DNA from 2 places in the Paenibacillus sp. V4I5 genome. Region 2 is predicted to be linked to the other one. Evidence: a T-box and tRNA genes for the amino acid it is inferred to sense, from the RefSeq annotation. Region 2 holds a T-box; the other holds one or more tRNA genes.

Region 1 (3,405 bases), 3.8 Mb from region 2:
CAACCGTGATGATTTCATAATGTAACGAATTTAAAAATATACGAAGTATATTTAAATTATGGGGTTCGTCATCGACGATAAGAATGCGACATTTCATTAATCTATCCCAGCTTTCATTACTAAAATAGTTGCATGTTGACTTATTATCCATTCATTTGCATTTGCTCATCGATGATACTTAAGAAAAGCCGCACTAATTCGTCATCAAATTGTTTGCCTGCGTGAATTAGGAGTTGTTCCCTGACTTCATGCACGTGCAGCGAATCTCGGTATACTCTCGTAGAAGTCATCGCATCAAATGCATCTGCAATACTTACAATGCGGACAAGCAAAGGAATCTCTTCACCTTGCAGATTGTCTGGATATCCTCTCCCATCCATACGTTCATGATGCCATTTTACAATAGGCAGAAGATGCTCAACATCCGGTAAATCTTTTAGCAGCTCATAGCCAATTACAGGATGCTGGCGAATGACGTTAAATTCTTCATCAGATAACCGCCCAGGTTTCATCAGAATATGATCGGGAATTGCTATTTTACCAATGTCATGCAAAAGAGCCCCTAATTTCAGACGTTCCAGTTCGGCCTCACTTACCCCCGCTTTCGCTCCAAGCAAAGTAGAGTAGAAAGCAACATTATAACAGTGATCGACCGTGAAGCTATCTTTAACCCTCAATGTATTAAAAAGATTTTCGTAAGCTTTCTGTTTCAGCACTTGTCTCCGGAATTGAATCTTTTTAATCAATTGTTCCATATGCAGTTTAATGAGGTTGCACAGATGCAATTGATCCTCCGTAAGTTGAATATCCGAAGGAAATGAGAATAATAATGCCCCGTAAGAAGGACCATGCTTTATATGAAAACCGTAAATACACTCGTATTTACTCATTATAAGATAATTTTTCAAATGACTTTCTGCCTTATGTACTGATAAACGTATGCCATCGGGATTTCGGAAAAAAAACTGCGTATGGAGCACAATTTGTTGTAACTGGTCCATGACTGCCGTACTAATATTAACCGAATAAGATGCTGGGGTGCTCTGATGTTTCTCGTCTATAAGGAAGAGAGAGATATGTTCGCAGCCAATTGTTTTCTTGGCGATATCACTCAATTGTCCGATCGATTCGAAGATGGAATCAGAATTTATCACATTTTTAAAAAACAATGAATTCTGCATAGATGTACCTCTTATTCTTCTCAAATAAACTTCCCCAACTATTAATTAGTACTAGTTCTTCTTAATAAGGAGATTCTCCTCTATTATAAATAAAAACTTCCATTATTTTAATGTTTTTTTACTCAAATCGATATATATTTACTCACTTTTGTTAATTTCTTGGATTATTATCCCGATTTCTGTCAGATAACTTACGTATGTCCCGCAAAAAGGAAATAGGCCAGCCCATTTCTACTGAAATAAGCTGACCTTTTCTAGTTATAAAGATCTAGTTAAGTGACATCATAGGTTCAATAAGTGATAACAAGAGCTGTGTGTCCTCTTTACTAATTTGGGTGAAGGGGTTGGACGGATTGTTGAGAGTTAATAGAATCTGCTCAATGTCGATTACTGTAGATTCTGTAAAGTATTCATGCTTAAGCGCATTTTGTACCTGATAAGGCGAATAATTGTCATTTCCTCTATTTTCTAGGTAAAAATAACCTCGATGTCAACTGCGACTGCGGCCGGAAGCAATCTTGGACCATTATTCGGAGGCGTACTGAGTCACTGGGAGCACAAGGGAGTGCTTCATGAGCATTGCTTGGAGCGGCTATTTGTATGAAGGTTAATAGCGTTAAGGAAATGAAACAGACATTTTCAGGGTAGATGAAGGCGATCAAGGATTGCTCTCAAGCTATCGAGTTTTTCAATACATATTAATGAAAGCCACTTTCTCGGGCGAACTTCAGTCTGAGGAAGGGATCATTGACGAAATAATTAATAAAGTAATACATCATCAAGGCAATTAATCGTATCGGTTAACTGTATGAAAACACAAAAAAGCATAATCTAGCAGTGAACTCACTACTAAATTATGCTTTACTAGGATCGGGACGACACGATTTGAACATGCGACCCCCTGCTCCCAAAGCAGGTGCTCTACCAAGCTGAGCTACGTCCCGAAAGTAATATGTATTTCTAATAAAAAATGGCGCGCCCTGAGAGATTCGAACTCCCGACCTTTTGATTCGTAGTCAAATACTCTATCCAGCTGAGCTAAGGGCGCTTAATTAAATGGAGCGGAAGACGGGGATCGAACCCGCGACCCTCGCCTTGGCAAGGCGATGCTCTACCGCTGAGCCACTTCCGCATAGGGATCCCCAAGCCGTAAAGTACGACTTGGGGATGATTGATGCGCGTAGAGGGACTTGAACCCCCACGGTCGCCCGCTAGATCCTAAGTCTAGTGCGTCTGCCAATTCCGCCATACGCGCATGCTGTAAATAAGGCAAGTGAGTCATGTAGGATTCGAACCTACGACACCCTGATTAAAAGTCAGGTGCTCTACCAACTGAGCTAATGACTCGCATCATTGGTTGCGGGGGCAGGATTTGAACCTGCGGCCTTCGGGTTATGAGCCCGACGAGCTACCGGGCTGCTCCACCCCGCGTCATAGTTAGATGTGATCCCTACATTGTTACTAATACCCTTGCGGGTACTGCTTGGCAACGTTCTACTCTCCCAGAACCCTGCGGTTCAAGTACCATCGACGCTGGAGGGCTTAACGGTCGTGTTCGAGATGGGAACGCGTGGGTCCCCTCCGCCATCATCACCAAACAGTCAAAGCGTGTTTGCGCCTTGAAAACTAGATACGAAACTTGCGTAAAGTTAGAATTTTAGGTTTATTGGTTAAGCCCTCGACCGATTAGTATTCGTCAGCTGCATGCATTGCTGCACTTCCACCTCGAACCTATCAACCTCGTCGTCTACAAGGGGTCTTACATACTGGGAAATCTCATCTTGAGGGGGGCTTCGCGCTTAGATGCTTTCAGCGCTTATCCCCTCCGTACATAGCTACCCAGCGATGCCTCTGGCGAGACAACTGGTACACCAGCGGTACGTCCATCCCGGTCCTCTCGTACTAAGGACAGCTCCTCTCAAATTTCCTACGCCCGCGACAGATAGGGACCGAACTGTCTCACGACGTTCTGAACCCAGCTCGCGTACCGCTTTAATGGGCGAACAGCCCAACCCTTGGGACCTACTTCAGCCCCAGGATGCGATGAGCCGACATCGAGGTGCCAAACCTCCCCGTCGATGTGGACTCTTGGGGGAGATAAGCCTGTTATCCCCAGGGTAGCTTTTATCCGTTGAGCGATGGCCCTTCCATTCGGTACCACCGGATCACTAAGTCCGACTTTCGTCCCTGCTCGACTTGTAGGTCTCGCAGTCAAGCTCCCTTA
Region 2 (3,405 bases):
GCTGGATTATTGCACTTCTTGTTCTGCTGCAAGTCATGGCAATGTCCTTACAAATTGGTAAAAGTGAGTGGCTGCTCGCTCACGGACAGCTGATTAAGCTGCAGCTTGAACCGCTTGATCCACGTTCTCTTATTCAGGGTGATTATGTGCGTTTACGCTATACGATATCTGAGCCGCCTCTATTTGCAGATAAAAATGATGATGCAAATTCTAAGGGGAAAATGACAGTCGTTCTCGCTCCGAACCTGGCGACAGGTGTTTACGAATACCGCCGCGTGTATACCAAAGGGGAAACATTAGCTCCGGGAGAGGTTCGCTTGAATGGAAAGAAAAACGGTTATGAAGGTATGGAGTTCGGCATTGAGACTTATTTCATTCCGGAAGGAACAGGTCGTATTTATGAACGGGATGCCAAATTTGCTGAAGTAAAAGTTTCTGCTGGCGGCGATGCGATCCTTGTTCGATTATTGTTACAACCAAGTGTTGTCCAATAAAGATTATTGTGGTAAAATTACCCGATCTTTGCTTAAAAGAAAGGGGTACCCTGTTCTCATGTGGCTTATATTTTCAGTACTTGCAGCTGTCAGTTTCGGGCTGCGTGGTATTCTATATCATTGGACCAGTCAACAATCGCTGAATCGGAATGTGCTGCTCTGCGGCACATTTTTTATGGGGGCGCTCGTCAGCATTTGCTGCGCCCTTATTACCCAGCAAGAGTGGACGGTGTCTGCTCTGATTGGTGTTCAAATGGGATTGTTCTCCTTTGGAGCCAATGCCAGTATGTTTAAAGGCTTTGCGGTTGGCAAAGCCTCATTAGTTGCCATCCTCACCGGATTACCATCGGTCGTTGTGGTCTTCGTCGCATTTCTACTTTGGGATGAACGACTCAATTTATGGCAATTCTTTGCCTTCATTGTGATCGTTGTAGGTATCTTATTCGTCCGTTACTCGAATGATATCACATTAAAGAATCTGCAAGGAGCCGGATGGGGAGTGCTTGCTTTGTTTCTTTTTGCCGGGAATGATTTGTCTAGCAAATGGACAACCATCGTTTCTGCGCCGTTGTTTCCAACGCTATTTTTTATGTTTGTGACTGGGACATGCTGTTTCGGATTATGGTGGTTGAAGGACAGGTCAAAGGATAAAGGAAAAGAAGCTGCACCAGCCAGTTGGACCGAACGTAGAACTTTCCTGATTGGAATGGTCATCGGGATTACAAATGTCATTGGTATGGTCTTTATTATTCATGCGTTCGATCAGGGGAAAACAGGGTTAGTTTCCGCGGTCGTTGCACTTAATGTATTGATAGTCTTATTGTATACACGGTTTGTTCTGAGGGACAAATTCTCAAAAATGGAGCAATCCGGCTTAGCTTTAGCATTCATTGGCATTATGATGATGAAATTAGTTGGATCTTGACAACACATTATTATTGCTGTAATATTCAGTAAATTCTTAATTTCATAAGCAACATTGGTGAACAGGACAGTAATTCTTGTCGGACAGTCGCAGCGAGCCGGAGAAGGTGGGAACCGGTACGAATGTCAAGAGTGAAGCGGGCCTGGGAAATGGTCTTCCGATAGTACGATGTAGGGAGATTCGGCATAAGCCGTTATCGTTGGAGTGGTTAAACCAGTGGTTTAACACTTAGAGTGGTACCGCGGGAATGAACAGCTCTCGTCTCTTATTGTAGAGACGGGGGCTTTTTTGCATTTTCCTGCCAAAACATTCGCAGTTACGCACTAACCTATTAGGAGGAATATTCCATGATTCAACAGCTTCTAACGAATGAAATCAAGCTTCATGTAGATGTTTTATTTCAAGAGTACGGAATTGAACAGCCTGCGACTCTGAAAATCTTGACGGAGCACCCCGCTCATCCTGAGCACGGGGATTACAGCACGAATGTAGCTATGCTTTTAGCAAAAATAGTTCGTAAAGCTCCTTTGCAAATCGCGCAAGAGCTTCAACAGCGCATAGAAAAGAGCGGGTGTGTTCAAAGCTTATTCGCCAAAGTGGCTGCGGTGCCGCCAGGGTTTCTGAACTTTTATGTTAATTGGGACACCTGGTCTTCTGGTCATTATGGTGCTGCCAAAGGGCTTGTTGACCAAAGAAACAAAACAAAAGTTTTGATCGAGCATACGTCAATCAACCCCAATAAAGCTGCTCATGTTGGCCATTTGAGAAATTCATGTATCGGTGATTCGTTGTCACGCATGCTCTCGCAAGCAGGCTATCAGGTGGAGGTGCATAACTATATCGATGATCTGGGGAATCAATTAGCGGATACCGTGGTGGGCATTCTTCATACACAAACAGAAGAGACTTTTCATCGATTTGGCGATTTTTGTTGGGAGACCTACGCGAAGGTGAATCAGGCTTACAAAGTGCAGCCGGAGCTTGTAGAGCAGCGTTCTACAGTTCTTCATGCGCTAGAGAGCGGGCATTCTAATCTTGCATGGATGGGTGCTTTGGTGGCGGAAAGGATCGTTCGCGAGCAGTTGGATGAAATGAAGCAATTCGGCATTCACTACGATGTGCTGGTTTGGGAAAGCAGTATTGTGAGAGCGGGATTTTGGGATACAACCTTCGAGTTGTTGAGCCAAACGGATATGTTTCATAAGGTGACGGATGGGAAATTAGCAGGCTGCTGGGTACTGAAGAATCTAGAAGAAGGGGTTGTTGCAGCTGGAGAAAGCACGGATTATCAAGGGGATAAAGTGCTCGTTCGTTCCAATGGTATATTAACGTATACAGCGAAGGATATAGCCTATCATCTATGGAAATTCGGTGTGCTGTCGAATGATTTTGTATATAAAAAATGGGAGGATGGACTATGGTCCACAGCTTCCCAGGGCAGAAAGAAATCGATAGGGCAAGCAGATGTCGTCATTAATGTCATTGATTATCGTCAGCAATACCCGCAAGAGATGGTTAAGCTAGCTCTAGAAGTACTGGGCTATGAGCAGCAGGCGAGTCAGCTTAAGCACGTGAGCTATGGGGTTGTTTCCTTAAGCCCGGAAACTGCAGCAGGACTAGGTATTGATATTTCGGATGGCAAAAGCTCCTATGCGATGTCTGGGCGCCAAGGGATTGGAATTAAAGTCGCGGACCTGTTAGATCACATGGAGAGAGTCATTGACGCTAAACGTACAAGAAAAGCGGGGATTTCCAGCAGATCAATAGCTGCGGCTGCGATCCGTTATTATTTGTTGAAATATCAGCTGCAAACGGAAGTTATTTTTGACTTGGAACATGCGACGGAAATTACCGGGAACACGGGCGTCTACTTGCTTTATGCCTACACAAGAGCAAACAGTATTTTGGACAAAGCGAAGAAAGATACTCGACTGCAAAGGATGGAAGCAAAGTTCGATGGGAATCTTTTGGAAGAACAGGAATACC

The links. A T-box is a leader RNA that pairs with one kind of tRNA and senses whether it is charged. The one in region 2 lies ahead of QFZ78_RS10235 (arginine--tRNA ligase), so its partner is inferred to be a tRNA-Arg.
Region 1: it has a tRNA-Arg gene. The T-box ahead of QFZ78_RS10235 (arginine--tRNA ligase) is inferred to sense a tRNA for this amino acid. The anticodon was not compared.

The regions. Positions count from the first base shown of each region.
Region 1 is NZ_JAUSZB010000002.1:5,517,369-5,520,773, reverse strand. Features, by position in the region: gene QFZ78_RS27220 (diguanylate cyclase) at 1-97, opposite strand, end outside; gene QFZ78_RS27215 (HD-GYP domain-containing protein) at 144-1,181, opposite strand; tRNA gene QFZ78_RS27210 (tRNA-Pro) at 2,052-2,125, opposite strand; tRNA gene QFZ78_RS27205 (tRNA-Arg) at 2,153-2,229, opposite strand; tRNA gene QFZ78_RS27200 (tRNA-Gly) at 2,239-2,313, opposite strand; tRNA gene QFZ78_RS27195 (tRNA-Leu) at 2,357-2,436, opposite strand; tRNA gene QFZ78_RS27190 (tRNA-Lys) at 2,456-2,528, opposite strand; tRNA gene QFZ78_RS27185 (tRNA-Met) at 2,536-2,612, opposite strand; rRNA gene rrf (5S ribosomal RNA) at 2,663-2,779, opposite strand; rRNA gene QFZ78_RS27175 (23S ribosomal RNA) at 2,848-3,405, opposite strand, start outside.
Region 2 is NZ_JAUSZB010000002.1:1,766,006-1,769,410, reverse strand. Features, by position in the region: gene QFZ78_RS10245 (GDYXXLXY domain-containing protein) at 1-494, shown strand, start outside; gene QFZ78_RS10240 (EamA family transporter) at 553-1,419, shown strand; T-box leader at 1,468-1,688, shown strand; gene QFZ78_RS10235 (arginine--tRNA ligase) at 1,767-3,405, shown strand, end outside.